3 regions of the Cohnella algarum genome follow, and region 3 is predicted to be linked to each of the others. Evidence: predicted binding sites of a transcription regulator. Region 3 holds the regulator's gene; each other region holds the start of a gene.
The links. The regulator LexA, encoded in region 3, represses DNA repair genes until DNA is damaged. The targets are predictions, from matches to a motif close to CGAACATATGTTCG.

Region 1 (5,940 bases), 2.4 Mb from region 3:
CGTCATGGGGCTCCAGCACCCGCCCGCCGAGCGCGGGAATGTCAGCGGAGAGCCGCTGACGGATGGTGTTTCTCATGACAAACCGCCACATCCTTTGCCGCCAATTTGCTTACCCTCCCAAGATCCGATTTCGGAACAGGAACGTATGTTCCTGCCCCTCATCTATAAGTGGCATTCGTACGACATCATCCGACGAGGAACATGCCGCCGACGTTCGCCGAAATTTTCCGCTGCGCCCGCAGCACGTAGGTGGAGACGCTGGACTTGCTGATGCGGAGCAGGCCGGCGATTTCCGCATTGGAGTAGCACTGGGCGTGGGCGAGCACGTAGCAGTCTCGTTCCCGTTCGGTGAGTCCCGCCATGGCGGCTTCGATCCGGCTCTGCCGCTCGCTCCCGCCCGCCTCGTCGGCTGCTGTCCGGGAATCGGCCGCGGCCGCGGCGGGCAGCCGGGCCGGATCCGTCAATATTTCGCGCTGAACGCCCGACCGCCGCTCGATTCCCCGCCGGTTGCCCGGCCTTCTCCCGGTTTCCAGCCATTCGATGACATAATTGCAGCTTGCGATCATCTCGATCACGAGCTTGCGCTGCCGTTCCAGTTCGAGCAGCTCGTCCATTTGCTCGATCGTCCGAACCGGCTCCAGGGCCGCGATCCCCCTCGTGAGCCGGTCGGCCGCCAGCAGCAGCCCTCTTCTCGTCTCCCGGTACGTTTCGGCCGTCGCCTTCCCCAAATCCGCCTTGTTTCCCCTTACGGTCGCTTCCTTTTCCATGCTTTTACCCTCGCTCTCTTCTGCTTTTTTGGTTTTTGCCAATTTGGCAAACATACGATATGCGAAAACTGCGAAAAACAACAAAGTCGGCCGCCCCCATGCGAATCTCCGAAAGGGAACGTGTGTTCGATTATATTTTGCCAAAACGGTAAATGTCAATCCTTTTGGACAAATTTAGATTCTTTATTTTGCCGAATCGGAAAATATGGTATACTGGAACTACCTTATCTCGAAAGAAGGAAGATGGTCATGACGCTGGGCAGGCGGCTTCGCGAACGAAGAGACAGCTTGGGCAAAACGCAACTGGACGCGGCCAGAGACCTCGGCATCAGCAACGTGCAGCTTTCCCGTTACGAATCCGACGACCGCAAGCCGGAGCCGGAAATGCTCCTCAGGTTCGCGGAATATTATCATACGACGGCCGATTATTTGCTGGGCCGAACCGACGAATGGCAGCCGAACTCCTCGGAAGCGTTCGAGCAATTCATCCGGAACCCGGAGCACGGCATTTTTTTCAAGGACTACCTGGAAGCGCCGGAGGAGCGGAAAGCGGAGATGCGCAGATTCTGGGAGTTCATTCGGGAGAAAGAGAAAGGCCGCAAACCTGGAGATCGGCAAGGGGAATGACGGAACCCGATCTGACGTACCGCGATTAACGCCCGCATGGGCTTTTATTTATCGCTCTTTACCGAACATACATTCCCACTGGGGCGAGGTGCATTTTATTTATGCTGCGATACTACCAGCCGACTCCGTTCGAAGAATGGATTGAAAATTTGTGGCGAAAAGCCGGCATCGCGACGCCCGAGCAGCTGACAATCGACGAGGTGGCGGCCCGGCTCAACGTTTGGGTTCACTATTTGAACGTTTCGAGCCGGGCGCTCGAATGGACGGGCATGCGCTCCATCCTGATCGACAAGCGGCTGAGCCGGGCCGAGCAGTGGGGGGACTTTCTTCACGAGCTGTGCCATATTTTGCGGCATGCGGGCAATCAGACGTTGATGCCCCGTTCTTTTCTGGAGCATCAGGAGGCCGAAGCGAACCGGTTCGCGCTGTATGCGTCCATGCCTTATTACATGTTGAAAAAGATCCGCCTGCCCGAACGGCGAAGCGAAGCGATCGCTCACATCGCCTCCAGGTTCGGCGTGACCTTCTCGCTTGCGAGCCGGCGTCTGGACCAAATTCAACGCCGCACGTTCGAAGCGATTTTGTGGGCGGAATTCGGACGGCTGGAGCTCGAGCGCCAACAGCGGCTTCGCTGCTCCGGCCAGCGGCCGTGAGAACGAAGCCGGCATGAGCGTCGGCGCGATCCCCCGGCGAAATAACGGCCGCCCGACACCGTCAAACAGTGCCGGGCGGCCGTTCGAGCCGTTCCGTTCAATATGCCGAGACGCCGATCTTGTCGATGATGGCCTGAATGAAAGCCGGCTCGTCCTGCGGCCCGCGCGACGTGATGAGATTCCCGTCCACCGCGACTTCCCGGTCGACGAACGTTCCGCCCGCCTCCTCGATCTCGCCGCGAATGCCGGCATAGCCCGTCAGCGTCTTGCCGCCGAGCAGGCCCGCCCTGGCCAGCACTTGCGGGCCGTGGCAGATCGCGGCGATCGGGATGCCCTTGCCGTTCGCCCGTTTGACGAAGTCGACGATCGCTTCGTCTTCGCGGAGCGCCGCGGGGGACTTGCCGCCCGGGATGATAACGGCTTCGTAATCTTCCGGGTTCGCTTCCTTGGCCGTCAGGTGGGAACGGTAGGAAATCGTGCCCTTCTTCCCGCGCAGCTCCTGATTTTTGGCAAGGCCGATAATAACGGGGTCGTTGCCGTTTTCGACGATCGCGTCGTAAGGATTTTTCATCTCGGAATCCTCGTAGCCGTCTGCAAGCAGGAAGGCGACTTTACGGACGCTTTGTTTCATGGCGGTCACATCCTTTTGCCGTTTACGGTTAGATTACCCAACCGGCCGGCATCCGAACCCCGTCGCCTCCGCCCATGCGCTTTCCTTAGTGAATCAATTCCGGCTTCGTCTTGAACTTCTGCATCGTCAGGTCAAGCGTGCCGCTTTGGCCCCGCAGCTCCAGTACCCGATCGCCGATTTGCGAGGTGAACGCGCGGTTTTCCTCGATTTGGTCGAGCACGCGCCGCATCCGGTTCATCATCGCTTCCAGTTCGTCGTATTGACGCCGGCGGGCGTCCTTCATGGCGGAAGCGTTCGCCTGCAGTTCCTCGACTTCGTCCGTGAATCCCCGCGCCTTCTGGTACATCGATTCGATTTCCGACGCCGTGCGCTTCACCTTCTCGGGAATTCGCGACAGTTCCTCATTCAAGTATTCGAACGTTTGGCGGAAATGAGCCGAGCTTTCGCGGCCGCTGACGACGGCAGCCCCCATTCGGAGCATCAGCTCGCGAATGTTTTGCGTGGACAGCTGCGTTTCCCCGGACAGCTTCTTGACTTCCTGCGCGACAACCGCGAAGCCCTGGCCGTATTGCCCCGCCCGCGCGGCTTCGATGCCCGCGTTCAGCGCGAGCAGCCCGATCTGTTTGGAGATGTCGTCGATCGTAGCGATCACCGATTCGCTCCGGCCCGAAGACGCCGAAATCTCGCTCATCGCTTCCGACAGGCGCCGCATCGCTTCGCCGGCTTCGGCGAGCCCCGCCTCCATCGTGCCGATGTTCGCTGCCATTTCGTTCATCTGCTCCCGGGTCGAGCGCATATCCTGCGAAATGCCGTTCATGATCGCAATAGACTGTTCGAACGCGGCCAGCGCTTCCCGGTCCGTCTCCATTTCCGACTTCATCCGCGCCTGCATCTGTTGAAAATAATCGTACGCCTGCCTTACGGATTCGTCCTGCAGATTGGAGTTGTCGTTCAGCTGCCGGCTCAGCTTCATCATCTGCTCGGAGCTGGAATGGACGAATCCGGTCTGCCCTTTCACCTGATCGACAAGCTGGCCGATTTTGTCCAACAAATAGTTAAACGAACGGTTCAGTTCCTCCGTATCGTCTCCCGGCTCGATTTCCAGCTTGCGCGTGAGATCGATTTTTTCCGAGGCGATTTCGTTCATTGCCCGCACCGTGTCGAGCAGCGACGTCCTTGCTCCGTGCTCGGAAATGTTCAGGCCGATCAGCTCGTCCTCCCGGCCAACGCGAAGCCGGATCGTTTTCTTCAGCAGCCAGTAGACGACAAACCCGAGGACGAACGCCCAAACGAACACGACGCCGGCCCCAAGCGCCTGAACGCCGATCTGTTCCCAGCGCGATCCGGCCGCGAGCTTGTCCGCTTCGCCGAAAATCCCGACGGCCAGCGTTCCCCACGCCCCGCAAACGCCGTGAACCCCGATCGCGCCGACCGCATCGTCCACCTTCAGCACGTGATCGATAAAACGGATCGCCGCGACGACGAGCAGCCCGCCGATCGCGCCGGCAAGCAGCGAATGAAGCGGGGTAAACACGTTGCAGCCCGCCGTGACCGATACCAGGCCGCCGAGAATGCCGTTCAGCATATCCTCCGCACGCGGACGCCGGTCGACGATCCAGCTTGCCGCCATCGCCAGGAAGCCCCCGGCCGCTCCGCCCAGCGCCGTGTTCAGCGTAATGAGCGCAATATCGGGGCTGGCGAGCGTCGTCGAGCCGGCGTTGAAGCCGAACCACCCGAACCACAGCAAAAACACCCCAAGCGCCGCCAACACCAAATTCGAGGCCGAGAAGCGGTTGCTCTTCCCGTTCGGCTCGTACTTGCCGATCCGGGGACCGATCGCGATCGCCGCGGCCAACGCCACCCAGCCGCCGACCGAATGGACGACCGTTGAGCCGGCAAAATCCATAAAGCCAAGCTCGTCCAGCCATCCCTGCTGGTCCGGATTCAGCACGTCGCCCCAAACCCAGTGGCCGACGACCGGATAGATGACCACGGTCACGACCGCCGTTCCCACTAAATAGGCGAACAGCCGGGCCCGTTCGGCGATCGCTCCCGAAACGATGGTGGCCGCCGTGCCGGCGAAGACGATTTGAAAGAACATCATCGCCCAGTTCCACGGATCGCCGTCCCATCCCGATAAAAAGAATCCGCTCGAGCCGAACCAGCCGCCGACCGTATCGCCGAACATGATGGGAAAGCCGACCAGCGAAAAAAGCAAAACGGCGACCATGATGTCGGCTACGTTTTTCATCGCGACGCTGATGGAGTGCTTGGCCCTCGTGAGCCCGGCTTCGACCAACGTGAACCCCGCCTGCATGGAAAACACGAGAATGCCCGCGAAAATCAGCCAGACAAAGTCCAGCGTTTGCTGCAAGGATGAGAGGGAATTATCCATAAAGCGTTGAGATCCTCCTTATTTCCTAATCATATGTAACATCCATGTAATAATATGTCGAATTTTGCAGTATTTCGATCCTTTCATTTGTCGCAAAAACTCGGAACCCATCAAAATTATGTCATAGAAAGTACCATCTGTAAACGAAGAACTCCCGCTTTGTTCATGAAATTTTCATGAAGAGGGGAGATCGACGCAAAATAAAAAGCCGAAGAGGCGATTGCTCGCTTCATTCGGCTTTGCCCTCTAAGCCCAGACATGGCGTTTAGGTATTAAGGGCTATTCGGTTATTGCTTGAATACGACCGCTTCGTAGGGAGCCAAGACACCTTCGCCGCGCTTATCCGCATTGGTTAGGACAAGCTGCGCCCCGGCAGGCTCTGCGACGGCCACCGCACGGTCCGTAAAATTGCACAGCACCGTCCAGCGTTCTTCGCCGAGCGTCCGGACATAGCCGCCGATCTCCGGGCTGTCTTCGTGGATCTCTTCGAACGCGCCGTACACCAGCGCCTTGTTCCCGCGGCGAAGCGCAATAAGCTTGCGGTAGAAATGAAGCACGGACGATTCGTCCTTTATCTCCCGCTCCACATTGATCTCCGCATAGTTCGGATTAAGCTTCAGCCACGGAGTGCCCGAGGTGAAGCCGGCCGCATGCCCGCCGTTCCATTGCATCGGCGTCCGTCCGTGGTCCCGGCTGCGGTTGGCGAGAAAATGCATCACCTTGGCCGCGGTTTCCGCCGTCGCCTCCGGATCCTGCTCGACCTGAACGCGGTACAGATTGACGCTCTCGATGTCCCGGTACTCGTCGATTGAATCGAAGCTTCCGTTCGTCATGCCGATTTCCTGGCCCTGGAAGATGAACGGCGTG
Region 2 (5,940 bases), 690 kb from region 3:
AAGCGGCCGACGACCGCCGCATCCTCCCGGAGCGCGGCCGCGTAAGGCAGCGGCCCGCCGGGGCTCTCCGCGACCCGAAGGGCGGCCTCGAGCTGGCTGAGCGCGCCCCGCAGCGCGAGCGAAGCGTCTTCGCGCACGGTTTCCATCCAGGGGGCGCCCTCGATGCCGTTTTCGCCGGCTTCGCGGATGAAAGCCGCGGCCTCCCGCAGCCATCGCTCCGGCCAAGGGTGGCTTCGGGCGAATTCGTGCAATTCGAGCACGAGCCGGTGCAGCGGCTCGTCGCTGCGTTCTCCGCCGAACAGATCGGCAAGCCGCGCGAGCGCTCCCCGCTCGCCTTCGGCCCCGTACCGCTCCTCGAACAATTCGTCGAGCGTATCCATCCGGAGCAATTCCGCTTCCGTCTCGTTTGCGATGCGAAACCCCGGATCGAGGCCGATGAGCGGGGCGTACCGCTCGACCACCTCCAGGCAAAAGGAGTGCAGCGTCGTGACCGACGCCCGGGGGAGCAGGGCGAGCTGCCGCTTCAAATGCGCGGATTCCGGCTTTTGCTCCAGTTCGTCCTCCAGCGCGATTCGGATCCGTTCCTTCATCTCCGCGGCGGCGGCTTTCGTAAAGGTCGCCACGAGCAGGGCGTCCACGTCCAAAGGGTCCGTTTCGTCCGTTATGCGGGAAATGATGCGCTCGACCAACACGGCGGTTTTGCCCGAACCCGCGGCCGCGGCGACGAGAATGTCGGTCCCCCGCGCGGCGATGGCCGCCCATTGCTCGTCCGTCCAGCGGCCGCCTTCGGGCTTCGCGTAGGTAGCCTGCAAAAACCGCCCGGATACGCTCACGTCTTTTCTCCCCCTTCCGATCCGTTTTCCAGCCATTGCCACAGCTGATCCCGGCTGGACGGCTTGGGCAGCGGGCGATGCCCGCTGCCTTCGATCAGCATGTCGAATTGGCACACCGGGCGGTATTCGCACCGTTCGCACGGGCTTCGCTTGTCCATCCGGTATGGGGCGATCGATACGTCCCCGTCCGCGATCCGGCGGCCGATGGTCCGTATGCTGCCGCGGACGGATTTGCGGAGCACGTTCCACTGCCCCGGATCCGCTACCTGCGATCGCGCCGAAAACGTGCCGTCCTTTTTGAAGTCGACCGGAATGACGGCCGACTTGCCTTCGGTCGCCAGCGACTCGTCCATCAGCTGGACCGTTTCCCCGTTGGCCAGCACCAGACCCTGCATGCGGAACTCTTTTTTCATCGCGCGTTCCGCTTCCTGGAGGGACATGCCGTTCAAGCTGTGCAGAAGCGGATTATGTACGTGAAAGTACAGAACGCCGGCAGGCTCCGCAGGCCGTCCAAGCCAGCTCGGCGCATGCGAGACGACAACGTCGAGATAGGTCAGCATTTGCAGCGACAATCCGTGCGCGACCTCTTCCAGCTTCAGCTTCGTCGGGCTCGATTTGTAATCCATAATGCGCAGCAGCAGCCCGTCTTCCGTCTGCGCGGCATCGACGCGGTCGATCCGCCCGACGATGTCCATCCAGCGTCCGCCTCCGAGGTCAAGGGAGAGCGGCGGCAACATGCCGTCGGGGCCGAACGTCACCTCCAGCCCGACGGGATGAAACCGGGACAGCCTCGCGTGCTCGCCCAGCATGGCCGAAGCCCTGGCGACGATGTCCGTCAGCTTGCGGGCCATCGCTTGATGACGGAGGGATGACAGCAAAATCCGGGACTGCACCTTGGGCAGCAGCCGCTCGACGGCCGCGGCCGCTTCCTGCTGCCAGCGGGCCATCGATTGGCCGGCCGGCCCTTCGGCAAGCAGCTTTTCCGTCGTCTGGCGAAGCGCGGCGTGAAACAGCTGGCCGATATCGGGAGCTTCCACCCGATACAGCATGCGCTCGCGAAGCTTCAATCCGTGCGAAGCGAAATGCCGGAACGGGCAGGCGACGAAACGCTCCATTCTCGAGACGCTGGCGATCAGGCGATCGCCGTAAAGCAGCCTGCTCGTGGCCGCGCCCAGCGGCGGTTCGTCGTTGCGGTAATGGAGCGAGGACAGCATTTTTTGCAGCTTCGGCCGCCACTCGTCCCGCTCCGCGAAAAAGCGGTAGACCGACCACCAGCCCCCGGCAAGCTCGCCGCCCTGCCGCCAGCGCCGCAGCCTCGCCGTCAAAAACGTAAGCGCCTTGCCGGGATGGACGGCGTAACGCAGCTGACGCTCCTCGTCTTCGCTTTCCTGCGGTTCGGCCTGCAACGTCCCGACGGACAGACCGGGGAAGCGCTGCCGGATGCGGCGAATGTACTCCGACGGCAGCAGGCCTTTCCCCTCTTCATCCGACGCGGGGTAGCTGACCCACAAATGCCGGGATGGCGTCGTCAAGGCCAAATAAGCCAAAAAACGTTCGTCCAGCAGCCTTCGCCGCGCTCCCGGCGCGAGCTGCAGCCCGGCCTCCGCCAGGCGCTCCCGTTCGGGTTCCGACAGCAGCCCGTTCTCGCGGACGGCCATCGGCATGACGCCGTCGCCGACTCCGAGCATATACAGCACGGCTACCCGGTCCGACCTCGTCCGCTCCGGACTGCCGACGAGCACCGCATCCAGGGAGGGCGGCACCGCGCCGAGCTTCATCTCTTCGATTCCGGCATCGATCATTCCCGCGAACAGGGGAAGGTTGGCCGGCTCGTCCCCCATTAATTCGACGAGCTGGTCCAGCAGCCCGAGCACGCCGTCCCAAAGCGGCCGGTGAAGACGCGCCTTGCCGGGATCGCCCGCGGCCTCGTCTTCCGCGCTCCAGCGCTCCAGCCGGTCGGCTGCCCGCGTTTCCTCCAGCAGCGAAAACAGCGCCGAGCCCAAATCGCGCATCGTTTTCGCCTTTTTGACCCGTTGCTCCAGCCGGAGCAACGGCTCCAGCGCGGCATCGCGGATGCGCCGGATTTCCTCCATCCCTCGTTCGTAGCGGGACGGCTCCGTTTCGTCCTCCAGATCCCCGCGGAACAACGGCTGCCAGGCCCGATCGTCGTGCCACCGCCAGCCCTCGATTCCCGCGGCCAGGGCATAGTTCTCCAACATATCCACTTCCGCCCTCAGGAGCTCCTTATCGCCCGGATGCAGCAGATCCGTTTTCGCGCAGCGGAAGACGGCGTCGGATTTCCAGCCGCCCGCCACCGCCTCCAAAGCCGAGCGGACGAACTCCGCCAGCGGATGATGCGCCGCCGTCACCTTGCCGTCGAGAAAGTAGGGGATGTCGTAATCGTCGAACACTTCCGCGAGCAGATCGGCGTAGTCTTCCACCTTGCGGACGAAGACCGCCATGTCCCGCCAGCGGCATTCGCCTTCTCGCGCCCGGCGCAGCATGTCGCGCGCCGCTCCTTCGGCTTCGGCCCGGCGGTTGGCCGCCTCGTGAAGCGACAGGCCGCATAACGGGTGATCGGGCGAGAGCGATGCGGCCTCCCCGTTCCACCGCAAACGCGCATCGAACGAGCGCTCCAGGTGCGCGAGCATCGGGCTCGCCTTGTATCGCGGCAAAACGTCGCGATCGAGCGTCACGGGCCGCTCGATCGCGACGCCGGCGGCTTCGGCCAGTTCGCAGAGCCGGGCGGACGTTTCCGCCGTCGGATGGAACAGCTCCAGCTCGTCCGGACGCTCGCCCGCGCCTCTCGGCCGGTCGAGGCAAAGCGCGACCGACACTCGGGGGCAGCGGCGCAGCAGCGCCTCGATCGCTTCGTACTCGTTCGGCGTAAAGCCGTGAAAGCCGTCGAGCCAAATTTCCGCGTCGGCGAGCAGCGCCGATTCGGCGGCCCCGCCGACGAGCCAGCGGAGCGCGTCTTCGCCGTCCAGCCATTTTCCCGCCATTTCCCGATCCAGGTCGCGGCTTAACAGCGATAAATCGTGCAGCTTGTCGGCAAGCAGCGCCGCTCCCGGATCCGATCGCGCGGCGCTTTCCGCCAGCTCCTCCGCCTTTGCCCCGTCGACCCCGTACCGTTTCCATTCGGTCAACAGCTCGCTCAGCTTGCCGACCAGTCCTTGGCCCGCGGTTTCGCCGAGCAGCAGCTTCCATTGACCTTTTCGGGTTTCGAGCGATTTGTGGATGAGCATCGCTTTGCCGGTTTCATCGATCGGAACGGCGGCGGTCCCGCCCGTCTCCTGCATGACGCGAAAGGCGAGGCGCCGAAAGCTGAGCACTTGGGCGCGCATGAACCCGTTCAGCCCCGGCGTGGATACCATCGCGTACTCCATCTGAAACGTCGCCTGCTCCGGCACAAGCAAAATCATCGGCGGACCCAGCGGGTCTTCCCGCAGCCGCTGCCTGATTTCATCGAGGCAGAAACGCGTTTTGCCGCTGCCCGATCGTCCCGTTATCAAACGAAGCGCCATTTGCTGCCGCCTCCTTCCGTTGCTCCGAAAATACGCGGAAAATCTCCGAAACTTCTCATCTTCCGATTCATTGTACCATATCGCGGACAAGGGCGCACAGGCGTTCGCAGATTCGGAATCTGCCATCCGATATGCAAAAAAGGACCGCGGGGAAAACGCCCCAAGGCCCTTATAGGTCCGAATTTCCCCCAACGCTGCGAACGGGCGCATCGGGAAAGATTCACGAAATATTCAAATAAAGCTTCGTGCCGTCCTCGAACCAGAATATCGCCGCGTCCGACCACAGTTCGACATCGATCACTTGCTTCCATTTGCGGCGGAATTCCAGATCGAGCGCCATTTCGCGCATGCGTTTGTTCAATCGCTGACGGCTTTCGAGCCGTTTCGCCTTGTTTCGCAGCGGCACGGAGCGCCTTCCGAATCGCAGCACATCCATCATCATTCACTTCCTCTCTCCTTTATCTATGTTTACAGATTACAGGAGAGATTTTAGAAAAGTTACAGGTTGCGCGACTCATACTTTCTTAACAATTAGTCTAAAAAACCCAGTCCGCTTCCTGTCCGAAGACCCAGAAGCCCGTCCTCAAAGCGCTTTTCGGGTGCGGACCTCGAAGATGCCGAATTTCAAATAATGACCTTCTTCGACACCGCCGAGCTGCGGATGATCTTTGCCCGCCCTCGCCATTCGATGCAGCGAAGAATTTTGCCGGCGTCGGCGGCGGCCTCCAGAAGCGTCTCCATGAACAGCTCCGGCCGCACATGATAAGAGCAGCTCGCCGTGACCAAATAGCCGCCTTCGTTGACCAACTTCATCGCGTGCAAATTGATGTCCTTATAGCCGCGTATGGCGCTGGGCACGGCCCGCTTCGTCTTGGCGAACGCCGGCGGATCGAGAATGACGACGTCCCACGTCCGGCCTTCCGAAACGAGCGGCTTCGACGTATCCGCCTTGCCTCCGGCCGCTCTTTGCAGGCGTTCTTCCCGGCCCTTGACCTGCTGCCGCAAATATTCGAAAGCGTCGGCCGTCACGAATTCGACCCGGTCGGAAAAGCCGTTCCGCTCGACGTTGCGCTTTGCGGTTTCGATCGCATGCGCCGAAATATCGAGACAGGTCGCTTTTTTCGCGCCGTATTTGCAGGCATGCAGAGAAAAGCTGCCGGTATGCGCGAAACATTCGAGCACGGTCGCCCCGTCCCAATAAGGGAACGTGACCGGATTTCCGTTGGCATTGACGGGAACGTCCCGGATGCCTTCCTCCGTTTCTCTGCGCTCCACGACGATGCCGCTCCTTGCGCCCCATCCGGTCATCAGCGGCGCGATGGCGGCGCGATTTTCCCGTTGGTCGAAAAAGTATCCCGTTTTTTGCCCGCCTTCGATATCGACTTCGACTTTCAGGCCGTTTTCCTCGATGACGACGTAGCGGGGACATTCGCCGTACAAAACGCCGATGCGCTCCTCCAGCCCTTCGAGCGTGCGGACGCCGACGTCGCTGCGCTCGTAAATGCCGCGCGGCGCGAACACGTCGATCAAAGCCGGCAGCCAAAGCTCGCGGGCCTTGTCCATCCCGAGCGTCAGCACCTGCA
Region 3 (5,940 bases):
CGTATGGCGCGAACGCAAAGGAGCGGATTACTACGCGTTTCGGGTCGGCGATACGCTTTTTCTGACGTTGAATACGGAAGATCCGTTCGAAGAGATGTCGGACGAGTTCATCGATCTGGTCAAGCGCGCGACGGAAAAGGTACATCGCGAGCCTGAGCGCACGCTGGACTATATGAAGGAGTTTTACGACGAAATCGTCAGCCGCCTGACCCCGGACCAATTGCAGGAGATGTCGAAAGTAGGTATCGGAATCGGCGACCGGCAGCTGGCGTTTTTCGAGAAAGTGCTGGCCGAAAATGAGGACGCAAGGCATACGTTCGTCAGCATGCACAAGCCGGGCTGGAAGTCGGATAGCCCGGAATTCGCCCGTATCGAATTGCTGCTGGGCGATCGGCCGTATACCGTTTTTGCCGGACATTTTCACTCGCTCGAGTTTTCGCGTCAGGACAACCGCACTTATATTCAGTTGGGCCGCACCGGAGCCGCCGCGCATGGAACCGAAAGAGCGGACGACAACCTCATGTTGTGGGTGAATGTTCGCGACGGCAACGTTTCCTATCGGGTCATGCATTTGGACGGGGTAACCGGCATCGAAGCTTACGCTCCTCGATCTCACGGGCATACAGAGGGATGACCGGATGGAGCCGGTCGATATCGGCTCCTGATTTCGAAAGACGCTTGCCGCTCGCGGGGGCATTGGCGACATGTATGCCGCCATGCCGGACAACGCATGCAAAAACACGCCCGATACGGGCGTGTTTTTGCATGTTATGACTTTGTAAACAAGCGGATGACATACGCGATCGCCGATAAAATGACGCTGATCAAAATGCAGGTGACGATCGGAAAATAGAAGCGGACGTTCCCTTTCTCGAACGATAGATCCCCGGGCAGCCTGCCCAGATTCAGGTACCGGCCCGCGACCATCCAGATCAGCCCGACGACGATGAGCAGAACGCCGGCGCCGATCAGCAGCTTCGGCATGGAATTCACAGCATCACCCATTCCCAGAAATTGGACCCCGCGATCGGATTCGGAACCCGGGCGGGAAAAGCCGGATAAGAGGATGAGGCCTTGGCGCGGGCTTGGCCGATCAATGGAAGTTGCGAATAAGCCCGACCACTTTCCCGAGGATGGTCACGTGCTTGAGCCGAAGCGGTTCCATGGTGCTGTTCTCCGGCTGAAGCCGGATATGGTCCTTCTCCTTGTAAAACGTCTTGACCGTCGCTTCGTCGTCCTCGGTCATCGCGACGACGATGTCGCCGTTGTTGGCTGTCTGCTGCTGGCGGACGATAACGTAATCTCCGTTGAAAATGCCCGCCTCGATCATACTCGAGCCGATGACCGACAGCATGAACACCGGCTGATCTCCCACCATATGAACCGGAAGGGGGTAATATTCCTCGATGTTCTCCGTGGCGGTAATCGGGACGCCGGCGGTCACTTTGCCGACGAGCGGAACGTGGCGCACCGAACGCGCGAACGGGTCGAACTTCTCCTCGTCGTCGCCAAGGATTTCGATGGCGCGAGGCTTGGTCGGATCGCGGCGGATCAGGCCCTTCTTCTCAAGGCGATCCAAATGGCCGTGCACGGTCGAGCTGGAGGCGAGGCCGACGGCTTCGCCGATTTCGCGGACGGACGGCGGGTAGCCCTTGTCTCTTACTTCGTTCTTGATAAATTCCAAAATCGCTGTCTGGCGATTCGACATCTTCGACACGCCGAAGCCCTCCCCGAATGAAATAAGATCTCTTTAGTAAATAATAACATAGAACCGGAGTTCGCACAAACATTCGTTCTCCGGGAACAAATGTTCCGGAAAATGCTTGATTCAAACGTATGTTCGTGTTATTCTGTGATCAGAACAAACGTTTGGGGTGAGCTCGATGGTTCAAGTATGGGTAATGAATTCAACCAATAGCTCTGTACATAAGCGCAACCGGCATGCCGCAGGAGAAGGCTCTCGTCCGTCAACGGCGACTCGTTCCTTCAAAGCGGCTAGAGTTCTGTTCTTTCTTTTTTCTTTCTTCGTTTTATTTGCCGGCTTCAGCTTGTTGCGCTCGTTTGCCGAACCGGAGTCGATTCCGGAAGCCTCGGCCGTCGAGAGGTCGGTTGTCGCTTCGTCCGGCGACACGCTTTGGTCTATCGCGTCGGATTTCAAGAAGGACGGGATGGATACCCGGGACGCGGTCCATCGCATTATGAAGCGAAACGGCCTTTCGGCTTCCTCGATTGACGACGGGCAGAAATTGATCATACCTGCCGACGTTCTTCCATGAGTTTTGGAAACGGCGCGCGGTCATATACGTATATCTTAAGGTCGGCCCGCAAACGAGGGCGGCCTTTTTCGATTGTCTTCGCCTTGACAGCGGACAAAAGAAAATGTCAAAGTATATAGAAGGATTAGCGGCAACGGAAGGGGAGTGAACGCAAGATGCAGGAGCTGATCGCCAGAATTAACGAGCTGTCTCGAAAACATAAATCGGTCGGTTTGACGGAAGAGGAAAAAGTCGAACGCGATAAGCTGAGACGCCAGTATTTGGGCAACATCAGGCAACAGTTTCGACAGCAGCTGGACAGCATCGAATGGACCGACGAACCGCCGCCGCCCAAGCATTGACGCACGATTGGAAGCAGCCGAAGGAGGAGCCCGAATGTCCCGCTCATGGGAGAGAATGATCGAACGCAATCAGAAACAGGTAAACAAGCGCCGTAAAAAGGAAGGCAAGCAAGCGTTGTCGGCAGCCGGTTCCAAAGTCGAGAAATTCAAGGGACGGAGCTATTTCGCGCCGATTTTACTGCTGCTTGTCGCGGCGTTTTTTATTGTCGTCTCCCAGCCGTGGTCAGACGCCTACGAGCAAAACGCGACGCTGTTTTGGCTGACGGTCGTCGCTTACGTTCTGCTTGCGTTGGTTTATTTTTTGCGTCGCCCTTATTTGTCGATTGCGAAGGATGCTTTGGAAACCCGGCGCTTTACGGGGTACAAGCGGTTGAAGCCGGCGGAAATCCGCAAAATCGTGCAGCAGCCCGGTTATATCATCGTTGAAACCGTGAAAGGCGGAAACTGGGTGTTTTCCCGTTTCAAAAACCTTTACCCGATCGAGGAGATGGGCGAACGCCTGCGGGAATATGCAATCGCGCACAAGATCGAATGGGAGCAACGCGAAACGGTCAAAGCGCAGAGCGATAAGGAGAAGTGGACCGGAAAATGACGATCAAAGCGGTACTGTTTGATTTGGACGATACGCTGCTGTGGGACGAGCGCAGCGTCAAAGAAGCGTTTGAAGCGACCGCAAGCTGCGGAGCGGAGCGCGCGGGCTTGGCGGCCGACGCGCTGGAAGCGGCGGTCCGCGCCGAGGCGCGCGGACTTTACGAGAATTATGAAACGTATCCCTTTACCCAAATGATCGGCATCAATCCGTTCGAAGGCTTGTGGGGGAATTTCAGCGGCGGCGAGCACCCGATGTTCCGCAAGCTGCAAGGAATCGCGCCGGGCTACCGGCGGGACGCCTGGACCCGAGGGCTGGCCGCGCTCGGCGTCGATAACGCGGCGCTCGGCGCGGAACTGGGCGAGATGTTCGCGTCGGAGCGGCGCAAGCGTTCGCACATTTACGACGAGACGTTCGAGGTATTGGACGAGCTGAAAAAGTCGTACAAGCTTCTGCTGCTGACGAACGGATCGCCCGATCTGCAGCAGGAAAAACTGGACGGAGCTCCGGAGCTCGTTCCTTACTTCGACGAAATCGTCATTTCCGGAAACTTCGGCGAAGGCAAGCCGTCGCCCCGGTTGTTCGAATTCGCCCTCGGCCGGCTGGGCATCGAGAAGTCCGAAGGCGTTATGGTCGGCGACAAGCTGACGACGGATATTAAAGGGGCGAACGGCATCGGCATGACGTCGATCTGGATTAACCGCCACGGGACGACCCGGGACGACGAGATCGTGCCGGCGTATGAAATCGCCAGCCTGACGGAGCTCCCGAAGCTGCTCGAACGTCTGTCCTCTTAACGAATCGATGATTTGATCGAACAGATTCTTGAAAAGAAAATCCCCGGCCGTCAAACCTTTGGTTTGAGCGGGCCGGGGATTTTTTCGATGTGCGGTTCTCTTAAGGTCGCAGCCGACCGGATTATTTTACGAATTCCGGATCCTGGAACGGGTGCGCGATCCAGCCTTCGGTTTCGATGAACAAACGCACGGCGACGACTTTGCGGGATTCCGTCAGCGTAAAGAAGTGCGGATTGCCTTCCGGAACGGAAATGACGTCGCCGGCCGTCAGAATGACGTCAAAGTAGCCGACGGAATCGTCGCCTTTGATGATGAAGATGCCTTCGCCCGCGGCGATGGCGCGAACTTCGTCTTCGGTGTGCGTGTGAACTTGCTCGAATTTTTTCAGCAATTCTTCGATGTTGGGCGTAGCGTCCGAGAGGGCGACGATGTCCCAGGTTTTGTAGCCGCGGCGGCCGGCCAGGTCGCGAATTTCGGCGTCGAACGTGGACAGGATTTCTTGCTTGTCCTCGTCGGTCAGGCTGAAATTTTCCCGCAGGCGTTCCGGCAGCTTGGACGGATCCCAGTGTTCGTACAGTACGCCTTGCTTCTCCAGGAAGGCGCCGACATTCGCTTCTCCTTCGATCAACTCGTTCGTATTGCGAACGCGAATTTTAGCCATGGTTAATTCCTTCTTTCCCCATAAGAATTAGAGTAATTGTATTATAAACCAAAGTTCGCCGCCTGTCGACGTGATACGAGCATCTTTCCGAGTTCATCCGATTCTGGTAGTATAAAGGTTAACGATTTTTTCAGATGGAGGAAAGTCGCCCAATTATGACTTTAACGTATATGAAGCCGTCTTTGCAAGAGGAGATGGCCAAGCGCATTTTGATACTCGACGGTGCAATGGGCACGATGATTCAACAGGAAAATCTCGGCCCGGAAGACTTCGGCGGCGAGGAGCTGGAAGGCTGCAACGAGATGCTCGTGCTTACGAGGCCGGACGTCATTGCCAAAATCCACGAGGCTTATTTGGCCGCGGGTTCGGATATTATCGAGACGAATACGTTCGGCGCGACCAGCGTCGTGCTCGCGGAATACGATATTCCCGAGAAAGCGCGGGAAATCAACCTGGCCGCGGCGAAAATCGCTAGAGAAGCTTGCGAACGCCATTCGACGCCGGACAAACCGCGTTACGTCGCGGGCGCGCTGGGACCGACGACGAAGACGTTGTCCGTCACGGGCGGCGTCACCTTCGATCAGCTCGTCGCTTCCTACCGGGAGCAGACGGAAGCGCTGCTCGAAGGCGGCGTCGACGTGCTGCTGATCGAAACGTGCCAGGATACGCTTAACGTGAAGGCGGCCGGCATCGGCGTCAGGCAAGCGTTCGAAACCGCGGGACGCAAAGTTCCGGTCATGATCAGCGGCACGATCGAGCCGATGGGGACGACGCTGGCCGGCCAAAGCATCGAATCGTTCTACATTTCGCTGGAGCACCTCGATCCGATTTCGGTCGGCCTGAACTGCGCGACCGGCCCGGAATTTATGCGCGATCACATCCGGACGCTGGCGGGCATTGCCGACCGCGCGGTCAGCTGCTACCCGAATGCCGGACTCCCGGACGAAAACGGGAATTACCACGAGTCCCCGGAATCGCTCGCCAAAAAGCTCCGCGCGTTCGCCGAGCAGGGCTGGCTCAACGTCGCCGGCGGCTGCTGCGGCACGACGCCGGCCCACATCGCCGCCATGGCGGAAGCGATGAAGGACGTCGCGCCGCGCAAGCCCGAGGGCGCGCACGCTCCGGCCGTATCCGGCATCGAGACGGTATACGTGGAGGACGGCGGCCGGCCCTATATGGTCGGCGAACGGACGAACGTGCTGGGCTCGCGCAAGTTCAAGCGGCTCATCGCGGAAGGCAAGTACGAGGAAGCTTCCGAAATTGCCCGCGCCCAGGT

Region 1: the regulator LexA is predicted to act here: its motif matches at 1,457-1,470, upstream of JW799_RS11920 (ImmA/IrrE family metallo-endopeptidase).
Region 2: the regulator LexA is predicted to act here: its motif matches at 4,451-4,464, upstream of addB (helicase-exonuclease AddAB subunit AddB).

What each region holds. Positions count from the first base shown of each region.
Region 1 covers NZ_JAFHKM010000002.1:2,609,599-2,615,538, reverse strand. The annotation lists gene JW799_RS11935 (hypothetical protein) at 1-76, opposite strand, end outside; gene JW799_RS11930 (sigma factor-like helix-turn-helix DNA-binding protein) at 186-767, opposite strand; gene JW799_RS11925 (helix-turn-helix domain-containing protein) at 1,017-1,394, shown strand; gene JW799_RS11920 (ImmA/IrrE family metallo-endopeptidase) at 1,496-2,047, shown strand; gene JW799_RS11915 (type 1 glutamine amidotransferase domain-containing protein) at 2,145-2,678, opposite strand; gene amt (ammonium transporter) at 2,764-5,073, opposite strand; gene JW799_RS11905 (alpha-glucosidase) at 5,361-5,940, opposite strand, start outside.
Region 2 covers NZ_JAFHKM010000002.1:4,272,778-4,278,717, reverse strand. The annotation lists gene JW799_RS19145 (UvrD-helicase domain-containing protein) at 1-833, opposite strand, end outside; gene addB (helicase-exonuclease AddAB subunit AddB) at 830-4,357, opposite strand; gene JW799_RS19135 (hypothetical protein) at 4,578-4,799, opposite strand; partial or broken gene JW799_RS19130 (class I SAM-dependent rRNA methyltransferase) at 4,941-5,940, opposite strand, start outside.
Region 3 covers NZ_JAFHKM010000002.1:4,965,083-4,971,022, reverse strand. The annotation lists gene JW799_RS22440 (metallophosphoesterase family protein) at 1-634, shown strand, start outside; gene JW799_RS22435 (DUF2905 domain-containing protein) at 769-993, opposite strand; gene lexA (transcriptional repressor LexA) at 1,094-1,717, opposite strand; gene JW799_RS22420 (DUF896 domain-containing protein) at 2,432-2,617, shown strand; gene JW799_RS22415 (hypothetical protein) at 2,652-3,209, shown strand; gene JW799_RS22410 (HAD family hydrolase) at 3,206-4,003, shown strand; gene JW799_RS22405 (1,2-dihydroxy-3-keto-5-methylthiopentene dioxygenase) at 4,125-4,664, opposite strand; partial or broken gene metH (methionine synthase) at 4,835-5,940, shown strand, end outside.